Regions from separate parts of the Paraburkholderia pallida genome, predicted to be linked through region 3. Evidence: predicted binding sites of a transcription regulator. Region 3 holds the regulator's gene; each other region holds the start of a gene.
What was found. Region 3 encodes HrcA, which represses chaperone genes, less so after heat shock. Its sites were predicted from a motif close to TTAGCACTCNNNNNNNNNGAGTGCTAA; they were not measured.
Positions count from the first base shown of each region.

Region 1 (5,678 bases), 120 kb from region 3:
TTCTCGAATTCGCCGTTCTGGAGCCTCGGATTCGAGGCGGGTTTCTACGTGATCTGGGGGACGCTGCTCTTTTGCCGACGCACCGGGCGCACCCTGCTGATTCCGGCCGCGGTCGCGCTGCTGTACGGGCCCAATGTGATCGTGATGCTGCCGTTCTGGCTAGTGGGGGTGCTTATCCACGACCATTTCGTGACACCGCCGTCGCGTCGCGGCGCAATCGTCACGCTCGTCGTGTCCCTGGCGGCTGCACTGGCGGTAGTCGTGTCATACCCCGAGCTGAAGCCCGCGCTGAACCGGGGGCTCGACGCGATCTTCCTGGCCATCGGCTGCCCACGCCGCGTGCATCCACCGCTCATCTTCGGCTGCCTGTTGTTCGCGTGCGGGCTCGTTGTGCTCTTTGCCGCGCTTGCGCTCGCAGGGCCACGTGTGCGTCCCGGCGCGCGGCTCGTCGCGTTCGCGCGAAAGCTCGGCGACGCGACGTTTCCGCTGTATCTGCTGCATTTCCCGCTGCTCGTGGCAATCGGCGCGACGCGCCAGGGGCAGCCTTTGTCGACTGTGGGGAAGCTGGTCGTGCTTGTCGTGCTTGTCGCACTCGCGTTTGCCGTCGTGCCGCTCGGGGATCGCCTGAAGAACGCGATGCGCGCGCTCGCGAAGGGTGGCGAGACGGCTGCACCGGTGCGCGGCGTTGCCGGTGCTGACGACGTGATTCGCTGATGCGGCGCGCCCCGGCGCCTGGTGGCCTGGCCGGGCAACGCGCGGACCTGCAACAGAAGCAGCCAGTTTTCGCCGAAAGCCGCACGCGGACCGTGAACCCGGATTCGGCTATTGTTAGATTACGCGTCGCGGTTCCAGACAGCGGCTTATGCTACTTTGGCACGCTGAGTGCGCGCGAGGAATCGTCGCGGAACAGATTGATGGCGAGCCAACGCAGGAAGGAGAAATTCAGCGCGGCGTTGCGTAAGCGGATCTGGCTAGCGTCTTCGCCAAAGATCACGTTCCGCACACGTACTGGGTTAGCAGCCTGCGACTGGTGCTCGACATTCAATTTGCGCTCGTCCATCACTATCCGGCCTCGCTGCGAGCCGTGCCAGCGGATCTCGCCGCCCTTGCGACCCGGATGCTTGTCGCCGGCGACTTCGAGCATCGGCAGAAGTATCTGAATGTTCTCGGCAGGACAGACCCGCAGCCGGTCTTCGTTCTGCCTCGAGACGATGTTCAACGGCGCGCGGATGCTACGCAGTTGTCGCGGATGCGACCCGCGAGCAACATTGCTCGTTCATGCTGAATCGTATTCAGTCACGCAGGGCACGGAACATATCGTCCGGGCTGAAAGATCGACAGGAGATAGTCCTTCATGCCTGGATCAAAACTCGGTCGATACACGATCGCAGGCAGCCATCGGCCCGAACCGTACGAAAATGCGACGGGAACACCCCCCTCGAGATGACGCTCCAAGTCCGCGCGCGTCGCGAATTGTGTGAAATCGATCACACATGCATGGGCATGATGCGTGGCGACGAGCTTCCGGAAATCCGCCACGCTATCGGGCTTCAAGTACGGGCCAGTACGAATCTCGATGACCGTAGCCTGTTTGGGATAGTAGAGGCGCGCTTCATCGTCCACGATGTCGGCAATGCGGGGAGGGCGCCGCACTGTCACGATCAGGTCGGCGTCCGTTGCAGGGCTGTGATAACGCTCCAACGCGGCAACGGGTGACACGTACCCGGAAGCCTGCACGTCCTTCAGGACCGGCAGCAACGCAGCGCCCGTGTAAGTCACTGCGTCTGCCAAGGCCACCGACATGACGAGCAAGCCGTAGATCAGCGCGGGTCCGGCCGGAAACCTGGGCATCGGGATGCGGGTCCGCAATCCGACTAGCCCGGCGATAACGAACGACAGCCCGTAGCTGAGCGTTCGGGGGTCATACAGGTCGTACTGGGTCCGCAAACGCAGAGAGAAGGCAAGCAGCAGAAAGCCCGCACCCACAAGGACCAGCAACCGTGATTCGGGCGCCTGGGTCTCGCCCGCGCTTCTGTCTTCTGATCGCTTCAACCAGTATTTCCGCGTCAGCCACAACAGCGCCAGCGCCGAAGCGCCTAGAAGGACGAGCTCCTTCGCCATTTGCCGAACGAATCGGAACACCAGAAAAGCGGGCGTCTCTGGCGCGGGGATGCGCGGCATGCCGGTGGCCATCCCGGTGACCAGCATGTTGAACTTCAGATATGCCGCGAAAAACAGCGCCGCGACGACAAACGCGGGCAACGTCCTGATCGCGGTACGTGAGCCATACACCAGCCACACGCACAAAAAAACAACCCCCGCGAAAGGCGCGAAAAAGTAACGCGACGACACGCCAAGAAGCAGGAAAAACGTCAGCAGCGCGACTGACCTGTATGGATACGGCGCGTCGCGCAGTTGCCTTTGCGAAAGCGCGAACAAGCTGCCACAGCAGGCGAGCAGGAACAGGTTCTCGGACCACGTGTACAGAAACAACCCGATTGTGTACGGGTTGAGGATCACGAACGTGGGAATCAATATGTTGCGAAACGTGCGCCTGAGCAACAGGAATGCGAAAAACAGCAGGATGACGTTGGTGACCTTGCTGCTCATCATCAAGCTCGCCATGTCGGCAGAGGGTGCGGTCAGTGCGAGTGCAAGCGGGTAACCGCACGGAAACATCGCGAAATACGAGCCTGAGATGGAACACCCTTCTCCGCGCCTGAGCGATTGCGCAAGTAGCAAATAATTCCACGAGTCGTGCGTCAGGAAGCCGAATCCCGCTGCGAACGCCGCGCTCAAAGCCAGCACGACAAATATCGTCACCAGGTACGCAGATTTCGTCAGGTACCAGCGTTCGATGGACTTGTCGTCCAGTGGTCGTGAGTCCAGCTGAGCCATTCGCATCGTTCTCGTGCCCCCCTTTTTAGCAACTCGTTTATAGCGTACGGGCAGCGGGATTTTCGTACGCTGGAGCACTTTCCGTGCTAGTGAAATCGCCCGGGGCGAGTTCACCTCGCGGATATCGTGGAAGCACACCGCCGCAAGGAAGAGGGAAGTGTTGGCGGGAGGTCTGTCGTCTCGCTAAGGCTTCATTTATGACTCGACCCTTAATTTTTGTTTCGCTCCTGCGGGAATTCCCCAGGCCGGACTTTCTCGGCTCCCGCAAGTGGAGATTCGGGTCGCTTCGACGCGTAGCCGGGTTGCCTCAAGACTGGGCGCGGTAGCTACTGTTTTGCCGTAACTTATTGTTTTTAAATAAAAATACAGGGTTTTGAGAGGCGTGTTCGGCGGCGATCGAGCAGCGGATCGAGGGGAGAAATCCGACCTTTAGGTAGTCCAGGCGGGCCCAAAAAAAGCCATCTGGCCCGTTCTTGAATTTGTCATTGCCCGTCCATATAATTAGCACTCACCGCATGAGAGTGCTAACAACTCTGGTGCTAAAACATCTCTGGCTGTCGGTTGCCGGCAGCCAGGTTTTCTTGAGTCTTCAAGTCCCAATCAAGATAGAGGATCCATCCATGAACCTTCGTCCTTTGCATGATCGCGTGATCGTCAAGCGCCTGGATCAAGAAACCAAGACCGCTTCGGGCATCGTGATCCCGGACGCAGCGGCAGAAAAGCCGGATCAAGGTGAAGTCCTGGCCACGGGCCCGGGCAAGCGTGACGACAAGGGCTCCCTGATCGCACTCGACGTCAAGGTCGGCGATCGCGTCCTGTTCGGCAAGTACGCTGGCCAGACCGTCAAGGTCGATGGCAACGAACTGCTCGTGATGCGCGAAGAAGACATCATGGCCGTGGTGCAGAAGTAAGCTCAGCCCACAGCACATTCATCAAGAATTCAAGGAGTTAGAAGATGGCAGCTAAAGACGTCGTGTTCGGCGATTCCGCCCGTTCCAAGATGGTTGAAGGCGTGAACATTCTCGCCAACGCAGTGAAGGTCACGCTGGGTCCGAAGGGCCGCAACGTGGTGCTCGAGCGCTCGTTCGGCGGCCCGACGGTCACCAAGGACGGTGTCTCGGTCGCAAAGGAAATCGAGCTCAAGGACAAGCTCCAGAACATGGGCGCGCAAATGGTCAAGGAAGTCGCTTCCAAGACCAGCGACAACGCCGGTGACGGCACCACGACCGCTACGGTCCTGGCACAGTCGATCGTCCGCGAAGGCATGAAGTACGTCGCATCGGGCATGAACCCGATGGACCTGAAGCGCGGCATCGACAAGGCCGTCGCAGCAGCTATCGAAGAGCTGCGCAAGGTCAGCAAGCCCTGCACGACCAACAAGGAAATCGCGCAAGTCGGCTCGATCTCGGCGAACAGCGACACGTCGATCGGCGACCGCATCGCTGAAGCGATGGACAAGGTTGGCAAGGAAGGCGTCATCACCGTCGAAGACGGCAAGTCGCTGCAAGACGAGCTGGAAGTCGTCGAAGGTATGCAATTCGACCGCGGCTACCTGTCGCCGTACTTCATCAACAACCCGGACAAGCAAGTCGCCGTGCTGGAAAGCCCGTTCGTCCTGCTGTTCGACAAGAAGATCTCGAACATCCGCGATCTGCTGCCGGTCCTGGAACAAGTCGCGAAGGCTGGCCGTCCGCTGCTGATCATCGCTGAAGACGTCGAAGGCGAAGCCCTGGCTACGCTGGTCGTCAACAACATCCGCGGCATCCTGAAGACCGTTGCTGTCAAGGCTCCGGGCTTCGGCGACCGTCGCAAGGCCATGCTGGAAGACATCGCGATCCTGACCGGCGGTCAAGTCATCGCGGAAGAAACCGGCCTCACGCTCGAAAAGGCAACGCTGGCTGAACTGGGTCAAGCGAAGCGCATCGAAGTGGGCAAGGAAAACACGACGATCATCGACGGCGCTGGCGAAGCCGTGAACATCGAAGCGCGCGTGAAGCAAATCCGCACGCAAATCGAAGAAGCGACCTCGGACTACGACCGTGAAAAGCTGCAAGAGCGCGTTGCCAAGCTGGCAGGCGGCGTGGCAGTGATCAAGGTTGGCGCTGCGACCGAAGTTGAAATGAAGGAAAAGAAGGCACGCGTGGAAGACGCGCTGCACGCAACCCGCGCTGCCGTTGAAGAAGGCATCGTCCCGGGCGGCGGCGTTGCGCTGATCCGTGCGCGTACGGCTATCGCCGGCGTCAAGGGTGCGAACGCTGACCAGGACGCAGGTATCAAGATCGTCCTGCGCGCCATGGAAGAGCCGCTGCGCCAGATCGTCACGAACGGCGGCGAAGAAGCTTCGGTGGTCGTGGCAGCGGTTGCAGCTGGCTCGGGCAACTACGGCTACAACGCAGCGACCGGCGAGTACGGCGACCTGGTGGAAGCCGGCGTGGTCGACCCGACGAAGGTCACGCGCACCGCGCTGCAAAACGCAGCTTCGGTTGCTGGCCTGCTGCTGACGACGGACGCAGCGGTTGCTGAACTGCCGAAGGAAGATGCTCCGATGGCTGGCGGCATGCCCGGCGGCATGGGCGGCATGGGCATGGACATGTAAGAACGGCTTTTGCCGAAATTACATCGAAGTGCAGGGGACGCGCCGTGAGGTGTGTTCCCAGCCCGAAAGGAAAAAACCCGCAGCGATGCGGGTTTTTTTTCGTCCATACGGCCTGAAGCTGATGGGGCACGCGGCATGTTCGTGATCTCATGCGCCGCCCCTGCAGTGCTACATCAGTGCCGCG
Region 1 covers NZ_CP038148.1:3,355,487-3,361,164, reverse strand. The annotation lists gene E1956_RS15200 (acyltransferase family protein) at 1-714, shown strand, start outside; partial or broken gene E1956_RS15195 (IS256 family transposase) at 1,034-1,240, opposite strand; gene E1956_RS15190 (hypothetical protein) at 1,297-2,898, opposite strand; gene E1956_RS15185 (co-chaperone GroES) at 3,519-3,809, shown strand; gene groL (chaperonin GroEL) at 3,854-5,494, shown strand; gene E1956_RS15175 (hydroxymethylpyrimidine/phosphomethylpyrimidine kinase) at 5,668-5,678, opposite strand, start outside.
Region 1: E1956_RS15185 (co-chaperone GroES) is a predicted target of HrcA. The motif match lies at 3,400-3,426, and genes of this name have one in related genera.

Region 2 (5,678 bases), 270 kb from region 3:
GCTATGACGCGGTGATCCGCGTGAATAGCCAGTCGGGCAAGGGCGGCGCCACCTGGCTGCTCGAGCGCGGCATGGGCTTCACGCCGCCGCGCCGCGTGCAGATCGAATTCAGCCACGCCGTGCAGACCGTCACCGACGGCTCGGGCGAAGAGATTTCAGGCGACGCCATTTGCGCGCTCTTCTCGCGCGAATACCTCGAGACGCGTGGGCCGGCCGTGCACGTGGGCGCGGGCCGTGTGCGCTGGGAGGGCCGCGAAGTCGCGATGCCAGCGGCGGCGCAGATCGACGAGGCGCATGCGCGGGCCGTGGGCGCGGCGATGGCGGCGGCCGCGGGCGTTGGCGTTGAAGTCACCTCGTTCGAAACCCTGCGCACGGCGCAGGGCGCCACGGCGGTCTTCGTCGGCTGCCGGGTGGGCGGCCAGCCGCTGCGCCATGGCGTCGGAGTCGCCGACGACGCCGCCCATGCGGCCATCGCCGCCATGGTGAGCGCGGTCAACCGCGCCGCGTGGCCGCAAGTCGACCAGCGCGCGGCGGCTTGATCACACCAGGGCGCACGCGAACGTGCGCGAAGTGACGCCGCCGCGCGCAAGCGCGGCGGCACAGTGAAAGAAGCGGTTTAGTGGGAGCAGCATGGCTTTGCATGGGACCAGAGTACGGGGCTTTGCATGGGGCCGGAGTAAGTGCTGAAGCATTAACTCCGGCCGACAGCTAAAGCGCCAACTCTGGTCGACAGGCGACGCCGTTGAGCGTCGGCGGCAAAACGGGCCGCCGGCGTGCGCCCGACACGCCCAGCAGGCGATATCGGCGAGTGGACCTACCGGTCGTCACTCGATCGCGCAACGCGTCGCCTGCCAGGCGAGCAGACGCCAGTGGCCATCCTCCTGGGTCTGAATCGCCGTATAGGCAATCGGATAGAGCAGCGCGCCGTTGTTCGCTTCCATTTCGATCAGCGCGCGGCCCGAGATCACGCAGGTCTCGCGCCCCACCGGCAGCACGTCCTGCGACTGGATCTCGATCTGGCGGTAGCGGCGGCGCCCGGCCGTGATCGCGTCGATGAACTGCTGTTTGGTCTCGCGTTTGCCGTTCGTATGGACGAAGGTGGCGTGGTCAGACAGCAGTTGATCCAGCGACGAGCCGTCGCCGTCCACCATCGCGCGAAACCGCTCGCGCTCCAGCCCGCGAATCGCTTCGATTACTTTTGCAACCATTGCCAGAGCCCCTTGCGCACAAGTCCACGTCATCGCGCCGACTCGCACCGAAGATGTATCGCGCGCGCCTCGCTGAAATTTATACCAGGTTTTGACGCATGGATACTTGCGATCAAACGGATCGCCCCCATATGAGGGCTACACGACACAGAGGCAGGTCGAAGGCCGTGCAAAGCGCGCCTCGCCTAGCTGGCCGCGCCTGACCGGCCGTGCCTCGCCGGCCGCGCCCGAATGTCGCATCGCAGCACTTTTGGCCTGATCCCGTGTCTATTAGACAGGTCCGGGCATCGAAATTCGGGCCTGATATCCAGGCAGCGCCGCGAAGCGCCAGCCGCCCGGAAAACCGATCACTCCAACCCTTTTTCCCCTCCGCATCCGCCACGGATGACGGCCTCGTTCTAGAGTATTCCTTCGGCCCGCCGGTGTGTGCGGGACCGCGACGGGCGGCAAGCCCCGTCCAGCTTGCCTCTCAGTGTTTCGCTGAAATCTATCGAAACAAATATTTCGATAGGAGTGGCGGAACCTTGAAGTCCCTACAGACTCGAAGTATTAGCACTCGGTAATTGAGAGTGCTAACATCCACCGTGGAGTCGATGTCTGACTTTTGCAAGATTCCTGAGGAGTTCGCTACGTGAGCAACGCAATGACCATGACCCTTCCGAATATGCTTAGCCCGTCGTCGGCCAAGGCCGGGGGTTCGGGTGTACTGGCGCTCGCGAACGCTTCCATGCTGCCTGGCCAACTGGGCAACATCGACGCCTACATTCAGGCCGTGAACCGGATCCCGATGTTGACGCCGCAAGAGGAGCGCCAGTTCGCGACCGAGTATCGCGAGCAAAATAATCTCGAAGGCGCGCGCCGCCTCGTACTGTCGCACCTGCGACTCGTGGTGTCGATCGCGCGCAATTATCTGGGCTACGGTCTGCCGCATGCCGACCTGATCCAGGAAGGCAATATCGGCCTGATGAAGGCTGTGAAGCGTTTTGACCCAGAGCAGAACGTACGCCTCGTGTCGTACGCCATGCACTGGATCAAGGCGGAGATCCATGAGTACATCCTGCGCAACTGGCGCATGGTGAAGGTCGCCACGACCAAGGCGCAGCGCAAGCTGTTCTTCAATCTGCGCAGCCACAAGCAGGGCCTGCAGTCGTTCACGCCCGAGGAAATCGAAGGCCTCGCGCAGGAACTGAACGTGAAGCGCGAAGAAGTCGTGGAGATGGAAACGCGTCTGTCGGGCTCGGATATCGCGCTCGAAAGCCAGACCGACGACGGCGAAGAATCGTTCGCCCCGATCGCCTGGCTCGCCGACTCGCACAACGAGCCGACGGCCGTGATCGCCTCGCGTCAGCGCGATCGTCTGCAGTCGGACGGCATCGCGAGCGCGCTGGAGGCACTCGACGCGCGCAGCCGCCGCATCATCGAGGCGCGCTGGCTGAACGTCGCCGACGACGGTTCGGGTGGTTCGACGCTGCACGAGCTGGCCGACGAGTTCGGCGTCTCGGCCGAGCGCATTCGCCAGATCGAAGCGAGCGCGATGAAGAAGATGCGCACGGCACTCGCCGACTACGCTTAAGACATCAAGTCGCACGGCGCGGCCGCGAGGCCGCCCACATGGGCTTCACCGCTGAGCCCCACTCTTATCGAGAGTGGGGCTTTTCTTTTTGGCCGACAATAATTCGTACACCTTCGCGCCGTTTTTTCCGATTCCTTCGTAAGATCATTTCGTATGTGATGCAGCCCTAATCGGACATCGCCATGATCTCGACTTCCGGCCAGTCTGCGCGAGTGCGACCGTTGCTCCGCGCGCGCTTCCTCCAGTGGGCACGCGGCCCGACCTTCGGCCGCGACATCGTTCTCGTCCTCGCCTTCAAGCTCGTGTTGCTGATGGCGCTCAAATACGCATTCTTCAATCATCCGCAGGCCGAGAACATGACCATGCCGCCGGCGGCGGTCGCACAGGCCCTCCTCTCCGTGCCCGTGCCGCCCGGAGCTAGCCCGCCCGGCGCAAATCCACCCCAAGGGGACCCGCACCATGCCAATTAGCGAAACCGTCGACCTATCGCGCCTGCAGTTCGCGGTCACCGCGCTCTATCACTTCCTGTTCGTGCCGCTCACGCTGGGTCTGTCCTGGCTGCTCGTCATCATGGAATCGGTCTACGTGATGACCGGCAAGCAGATCTACAAGGACATGACGCAGTTCTGGGGCAAGCTCTTCGCGATCAATTTCGTGATGGGCGTCACCACCGGTCTCACGATGGAATTCCAGTTCGGCACGAACTGGTCGTACTACTCGCACTACGTGGGCGATATCTTCGGCGTGCCGCTCGCCGTGGAGGGGCTGGCCGCGTTCTTCCTCGAATCGACTTTCGTGGGCCTGTTCTTCTTCGGCTGGAACCGCATGTCGAAGGGCGGGCACCTGCTCACGACGTTCTTCGTCGCGCTCGGCTCGAACCTTTCCGCGCTGTGGATTCTCGTCGCCAACGGCTGGATGCAAAACCCCGTCGGCGCCGCGTTCAACTACGAAACCATGCGCATGGAGCTCACGAGTCTCTTCCAGGTGATCTTCAACCCGGTCGCCCAGGTCAAGTTCGTGCACACGGTGTCCGCCGGCTATGTGACGGCGTCGATGTTCGTGCTCGGCATTTCGTCGTGGTATTTGCTGCGCCGCCGCGACGTGGACTTCGCGCTGCGCTCGTTCGCCATTGCCGCGGGCTTCGGTCTCGCGTCCACGCTCTGCGTGATCGTGCTCGGCGACGAATCGGGCTATCGCACGGGCGAAGTCCAGGAGATCAAGCTCGCCGCCATCGAAGCCGAATGGGACACCGCACCCGCGCCGGCGCCGTTCACACTGTTCGGCATCCCTAACCAGCAGGAAGAGCGCACCGACTACGCCATCCGCATTCCCTACCTGATGGGGATCATCGCGACGCGCTCGATCGACGAGCCGGTGATCGGCCTGAAGGACCTGATGGGCCGCGCCGAAGTGCGGATCCAGAACGGCATGCTCGCCTACGCCGCACTGCAAAAAATGAAGGAAGGCACCGCCGACACGGCCACGCGCGACGTATTCGACGCGCACAAGGCGGACCTCGGCTACGGCCTGCTCCTCAAGCAGTTCGCGCCGAACGTGGTCGACGCCACGCCCGAGCAGATCAAGGCCGCCGCAAAGCACTCGATTCCGCCCGTCGCTCCGGTGTTCTGGTCATTTCGCGTGATGGTGGGCCTCGGCATGCTGTTCCTCGCGACCTTCGTGCTCGCGTTCTGGTTCTGCGCGCAGCGCTCGCTGCTCAAGGACAACCGCCGCTGGTTCCTGAACTGGGTGGTGTGGGCGATTCCGCTGCCGTGGCTCGCCGCGGAATTCGGCTGGGTCGTCGCGGAGCTCGGCCGCCAGCCGTGGACCATCGCCGAAGTGCTGCCCACGCACCTCTCTGCGTCGAGCCTCGCGCCGGGCGACGTGTGGCTGAGCCTCGCGGGCTTCGTGGTGTTCTACACCGCGCTCTTCATCATCGAGATCACGCTGATGTTCAAGTACGCGCGGCTCGGGCCGTCGGCGCTGAACACGGGGCGCTATTTCCACGAGAAAGGCGCAATGGCCACGGCGAGTGGCAATCGCGTCTCGTGATGCCGGCCCGGAACGTGTCGCAAGCCCTGCACAGGAAACACACAGGAACCACACCATGGACTACGCAACGCTCAAAGTGATCTGGTGGGTGCTGATCGGCGTGCTCTTGATCGGCTTCTCGCTCACCGACGGCTTCGACATGGGCGCCGCCGTGCTGCTGCCCTTCATCGGCAAGACCGATGCGGAGCGCCGCATCGTCATCAACACGGTCGGCGCGACCTGGGAAGGCAACCAGGTCTGGCTCATCACCGCGGGCGGCGCGATGTTCGCCGCCTGGCCACTCGTCTATGCGGCGTCGTTCTCAGGCTTCTACTTCGCGATGCTGCTCGTGCTCTTCGCGCTCTTCTTCCGGCCCGTGGGCTTCGACTACCGCGGCAAGCGCGAGAACCCGAAGTGGCGCAACGCATGGGACTGGGCGCTCTTCATCGGCGGCTTCGTGCCAGCGCTCGTGTTCGGCGTGGCGTTCGGCAACCTGCTCGAAGGCGTGCCGTTCAGCTATGACTCCGACCTGCGCGTGACGTATCACGGCAGCTTCTTCGCGCTGCTCAATCCGTTCGCACTCCTGTGCGGGCTCGTGAGCCTCACCATGCTCACCGCGCACGGCGCCGCGTTCGTGAAGTTGAAGAGCGATGGCGTGGTGGCCGAACGCGCGTCGAAAGCGCTGCGCATTGCCTCGGCGCTCGCGGTCGTGTGCTTCGTGGTGGCGGGCGCGCTCGTGGCGACGCTGATCGGCGGCTATATGATCACCACGCCCGCGCCGTATGACTCCGTCGCCAATCCGCTGCTCAAGAGCGTCGAGCCCGGCGCGGGGCTGTGGATCAGCAACTACGGGCTCTATCCGTGGATGG
Region 2 covers NZ_CP038148.1:333,475-339,152, forward strand. The annotation lists gene leuA (2-isopropylmalate synthase) at 1-539, shown strand, start outside; gene E1956_RS01405 (nuclear transport factor 2 family protein) at 825-1,208, opposite strand; gene rpoH (RNA polymerase sigma factor RpoH) at 1,840-2,781, shown strand; gene cydP (cytochrome oxidase putative small subunit CydP) at 2,964-3,251, shown strand; gene E1956_RS01420 (cytochrome ubiquinol oxidase subunit I) at 3,241-4,830, shown strand; gene cydB (cytochrome d ubiquinol oxidase subunit II) at 4,886-5,678, shown strand, end outside.
Region 2: rpoH (RNA polymerase sigma factor RpoH) is a predicted target of HrcA. The motif match lies at 1,758-1,784, and genes of this name have one in related genera.

Region 3 (5,678 bases):
GTGACATCGCGGTTTGCACGGCGAGGCGCGCGTCGCGCGCGGTGCGCCACGCGCGCGTGACGGCAGCGGCCATCTCGGTCAGGCCCGCATGCGTGTCGAACAGCTCGCGCTGCGCGTCGGGGCGCATGAGCAGCTGATGGGCGTGCTGGCCGTGAATGTCGACGAGGCGCTCGCCCACTTCGCGCAACTGCGCGAGCGTGGCCGGCGTGCCGTTGATGAACGCGCGCGAGCGCCCGCCGCTATCGACCACGCGGCGCAGCATCACGGTGTCTTCGCCGTCGGCCGTGGTGAGCGCCTGCGCCTCGAGCCAAAGGGCGACGTGCGGCGGGGCGTCGAATTCGGCGGTGATGTCGGCGCGGGTCTCGCCCGTGCGCACCACGCCGGCGTCGGCGCGCGCGCCGAGCGTGAGGGCGAGCGCATCGATCAGGATCGACTTGCCCGCGCCGGTCTCGCCGGAGAAGACGGAAAAGCCGTGGTCGAATTCAAGGTCGAGCGCGGCGACGATCACGAAGTCGCGGATCGAAAGATGGCGGAGCATGGCGGCCTCAGTCTTCCGGGTCGTCTTGTAGCGAGGGATGTTCGTTCCAGTGCAGCTTCTGGCGCAGGGTCCGGAAATAGCTGTAGCCGACCGGGTGCAGGAAAGGCACGGTATGGCGTGAGCGGCGTACCTCGATCACGTCATTCAGCTCTAGCGCCGTGAACGACTGCATGTCGAAATTCACGTTCACATCGCGGCCCGCGACGACCTGAATGCTGACCTTGCAGTCGTCGGGCAGCACGATCGGGCGATTCGAGAGCGCGTGCGGCGCGATCGGCACGAGCACGATGCCCTGCAGCTGCGGATGCAGCAGCGGCCCCTGCGACGAAAGCGAGTAGGCGGTCGAGCCCGTGGGCGTGGCGACGATCAGGCCGTCCGAGCGCTGGTTGTACATGAAGCGGCCGTCCACGTGCACGCGCAGCTCCGCCATGCCCGAGAAGCCGCTGCGGTTCACCACGACGTCGTTGAACGCGAGCGCGTGGTAGATCGGGTCGCCGTCGCGCGTGATGCGCGACTCGAGCAGCGAGCGCTCCTCGCGCTCGAAGCTGCCCGCGAGCAGTTGCGGCACGACTTCCTGCATGTCGGCGAACGGGATGTCGGTGATGAAGCCCAGACGCCCGTGGTTGATGCCGATGAGCGGCGTGCGGTAGGGCGCGAGCTGACGCCCGATGCCGAGCATCGTGCCGTCGCCGCCCAGCACCACGGCCACGTCCGCGCGCGCGCCGATTTCGGCGATCTGCAGCGCCGGATAGCCGGCGGCGCCGATCTCCTGGGCGGTCTGCGCTTCGAACACGACGTCGAAGCCGCGCTGCGAAATATTCTGCGCGAGCGCCATCAGCGGCTCGCCGATGCCTGGCGTGTTGCTGCGCCCGACGAGCGCAACAGTCTTGAACTGGCTCTGGATCTTCTGGATCTGCATGCCGGCATTACACCATAGTCGGGTCTCGAAAAGAACCTGGCGCCCCTTGCCCACGGGGCGCGGGCCAGCGCTGCGCCCCTTTTTTGCAGGCGGCCATGACACGATGATGACGCACCTATGACAGCGGCGCGAATCCGGCCGCTTTTCCGGGGCGCCCGGGCCGCCCCGTCAAGCGCTGCCTGCGCGGGCTCGCCGGTCGCCACGGCGCTCGCGGGCGGACTCGCCGCCGACACGGCATTAGGCTAAAATTTTCAGTCATGCTAGATCCCCGCGCACAAACCCTCCTCAAAACGCTGATCGAGCGCTACATCGCCGAAGGTCAGCCGGTCGGCTCGCGCACGCTGTCGCGCTTTTCCGGCCTGGAACTGAGCCCGGCGACGATCCGCAACGTGATGTCCGACCTCGAGGAGCTGGGGCTCGTGTCCAGCCCGCACACCTCGGCGGGGCGTGTGCCCACGCCGCGCGGCTACCGCCTGTTCGTCGACACCATGCTCACGGTCGAATCCGCTGCCGACGAGGACGCGGTCACGCGCGTGGTCCAGACCACGCTGCGCCCCGGCGAGCCGCAGAAGGTGGTGGCGGCGGCGGCCAGCGTGCTCTCGAATCTCTCGCAGTTCGCGGGCGTGGTGCTCACCCCACGGCGCAGCCACGTGTTCAAGCAGGTCGAGTTCATGCGCCTTTCGGACAAGCGCATCCTGCTCATCATCGTGACGCCCGAAGGCGACGTGCAGAACCGCATCATGGCGACGCAGCGCGACTTCGCGCCTTCCGAGCTCATCGAAGCCTCCAATTACATCAACGCGCACTTCGCCGGCCTCTCGTTCGATGAGGTGCGTCGCCGCCTGCGCGAAGAAATCGACGCGCTGCGCGGCGACATGACGACGCTCATGCACGCCGCCGTGACCGCGAGCACCGACGAGACCGACACGGGCGAGACGGTGCTCATTTCCGGCGAGCGCAACCTGCTCGAAGTGGCCGATCTGTCGTCGGACATGGCGCGCCTGCGCAAGCTCTTCGACGTGTTCGACCAGAAAACGAGTCTGCTGCAGCTGCTCGACGTGTCGAGCCACGCCCAGGGCGTGCAGATCTTCATTGGCGGCGAGTCCAACCTCGTGCCGATCGAGGAGATGAGTGTGGTGACCGCGCCCTACGAAGTGAACGGCAAGATCGTCGGCACGCTGGGCGTGATTGGCCCAACCCGCATGGCCTATAACCGCGTGATTCCGATCGTCGACATCACTGCGCGCCTGCTCTCCCTCACGCTCAGCCAGAACTGAGCGCGCTTGCCTCGCGTTTTCCTTCCTGGGTATCCGATCATCGCCTGAAGCAGCGCGGCGCGCCATTGGCCGAACGGCCAGCGCTGCCGGCGCGACACGCGACGCGCAGTGTGCAAAGCCACCTAGGCGAGCGCCGCAGGGATGCCCCCCGGAGGTCGCTTCGCGGGCGCCTCGGCCTTCGAAGTGCGCCCGCTATAATGCGCACTTGTGCAACCCTTGCCGCGCGTTCAAGTGCGGCGCCCCTGATCGCCTATGCGTTTCGACCTGGAGCGACCCCTGCAGTCCGCCGTCGCGCATCGTGTCGCGGTGCTGCTCATCAATCTGGGCACGCCCGACGCGCCCACGCCGCGTGCCGTGCGCCGCTATCTGGCGCAGTTCCTCTCCGACCCGCGCGTGGTCGAGATCCCCGCGCCCATCTGGCAGGTCATTCTGCGCGGGCTGATCCTGCCGTTTCGCGGCCGCTCGTCGGCGAAGAAATACGCGGCGGTCTGGACGCCCGAAGGCTCCCCGCTGCGCGTGCACACGCAAAAGCAGGCCGACGGCCTGCGCCATCTGCTGCATCTGAACGACTACGCGGTGCTCGTGGACTATGCGATGCGCTACGGCACGCCCGACATCCCGGCGATGCTCAACCAGCTCAAGCTCGCGGGCGCCGAGCGCATCCTGCTCATGCCGATGTACCCGCAATACTCGGCGTCGACCACGGCCACCGCCTTCGACGCCGCGTTTGTTGCGCTGCGACTCATGCGCAATCAGCCGGAAATCCGCACGGTGCGGGCGTATCACGACCATCCGGCCTATATCGGCGCGCTCGCGACCCAGGTGCAGCAGTACTGGCAGGCGCACGGCCGCCCGGACTTCGCGGCGGGCGACCGCCTCGTGCTGAGCTTTCACGGCGTGCCGAGCCGCACGCTCGACCTGGGCGACCCGTACCACGATCAATGCCAGCAGACGGCGACGCTCCTCATGCATGCGCTGGAGCTCACGCCCGTGGAATGCCGCGTCACGTTTCAGTCCCGCTTCGGGCGGGCACAGTGGTTGCAGCCCTATACCGCGCCGACGCTCAAGGAGCTGGGGCAGGGCGGCGTGCGCCGCGCCGATGTGTTCTGCCCCGGCTTTACGGCGGACTGCCTCGAAACCATCGAGGAAATCGGCATGGAGGTGCGCGACGAGTTTCTGCATGGCGGCGGCAAGGAGTTTCACCGCATTCCGTGCCTGAACGCGTCGCCCGCGTGGATCGCAGCGCTGGGCGAAATCGTCGCGCAGAACCTGCAGGGCTGGCCGGTGCGGGCCGCGGCCCCGGCAGGCGCATTGGCCTGAGCGCAGGTGCGCTGCATGAGGCCCGAGTAAGCCACTAAAGCGCCCGCGCTGGCTGACACTCCGGCGGCGTTTATTCAGGAAGCATCGTATGCAATACAAGATCTCGACCGAACCCGGCGCGCGCCTGCGCATCGACAAATGGCTTTGGGCCGCGCGCTTCTTCAAGACACGCTCGCAGGCAACTGACGCCATCGGCAAAGGCCGTGTGCGCATCGGCGGCGACGTCGTGAAGGCTTCGAGAGACGTGCGCGTGGGCGACCTCGTGGAGATCGAGATCGAGCACGTGGTCTGGGAGGTCGAGGTGCTGGGTATCTGCGAGGTGCGTGGCCCCGCGAGCGTTGCGCAGACGCTCTATGCGGAGACCGAGACCGGCCGCGCGCGACGCTCGGCGGAGCAGGAGCGCCGCAGGCTCTTTCGCGAGCCGGCCGCCGTGCTGCATGGCAGGCCGACCAAGCGTGACCGGCGCACTATCGACAAACTTGCGCGTGAGGATTGAAGAGCGCCTCCATCGTTGCGTGGACGCCCCCATATTCCGTCGTGTTCTCGTTCACGACGCCGGACAGGCAGATGGTCGTGGTTCCGGCAATGAGTACCAGAGCGACCACCGAGATGGCAAAGGTCAGTTTCACGGTACTCCCCAAGGGAAAAGCTGCAAAACGCCCAGTACGAGGCCCAACGGCGAAAGACGGGGCCCATTCGGTGCGGTGCCGGACTCAGGGTAAACACGTTGTGAGCAGCACCTGTTCCTGAGTGTAGGTCAGGGTTGGCCCGTACTCAATTTCATTCTTGCGGCGCTGCGGTAATGGTTGTAACGCGCGATTTCGGTGGTTTGACCCATGTATAAAAAAGCCGCCGAAAGCCCTTGAAATAAGCGATCTGGCACCCACGTGCTGTCGCAATGTACAAAGCCGCTGTCGCGCCGGTGCAACGTTCATCGGCGTGACGGACGAGGCGGGCAAAAAACGGTCCGCGCTTTGTTCCCTTTTTACTATTCAACGACGTTCAGCGACATGGAAAACACGCAAGAGAACCCGACGAGCCAGAACCCCACGCCCGCGGACGAGGCGTCGCAGGCCGCTGCCGCCGGCGAGCCGCAACAACAGCCGGCCGAAGGTACCGCGCAAGCGCCGGAAGGCGACGTCCAGGCGGCGCTCGCCGAAGCCCAGGCGAAGGTTGCCGAACTGCAGGACGCCTTCGTGCGCGCCAAGGCCGAGACGGAAAACGTCCGCCGCCGCGGGCAGGAAGATGTCGCCAAGGCGCACAAGTTCGCCATCGAGAGCTTTGCCGAGCATCTGCTGCCGGTCATGGACAGCCTCGAGGCCGCGCTCGCCCACGGTTCGGACGACCTCGCCAAGGTCAACGAAGGTGTCGAGCTCACGCTCAAGCAGCTCGCGGGCGCGCTGGAGAAGGGCAAGGTGCTCCAGCTCAACCCGGTCGGCGAGAAGTTCGACCCGCATCGTCATCAGGCGATTTCGATGGTGCCCTCGGAGCAGGATGCGAACACGGTCGTCGCGGTGCTGCAAAAGGGCTACGTGATCGCCGACCGCGTGCTGCGCCCGGCGCTGGTCACGGTTTCGCAGCCGAAGTAACGCGCCCGGACGGCCTTTTCGTAAGGCATTGGAAA
Region 3 covers NZ_CP038148.1:68,463-74,140, reverse strand. The annotation lists gene recN (DNA repair protein RecN) at 1-538, opposite strand, end outside; gene E1956_RS00300 (NAD kinase) at 546-1,457, opposite strand; gene hrcA (heat-inducible transcriptional repressor HrcA) at 1,715-2,734, shown strand; gene hemH (ferrochelatase) at 2,987-4,054, shown strand; gene E1956_RS00285 (RNA-binding S4 domain-containing protein) at 4,143-4,550, shown strand; gene grpE (nucleotide exchange factor GrpE) at 5,065-5,643, shown strand.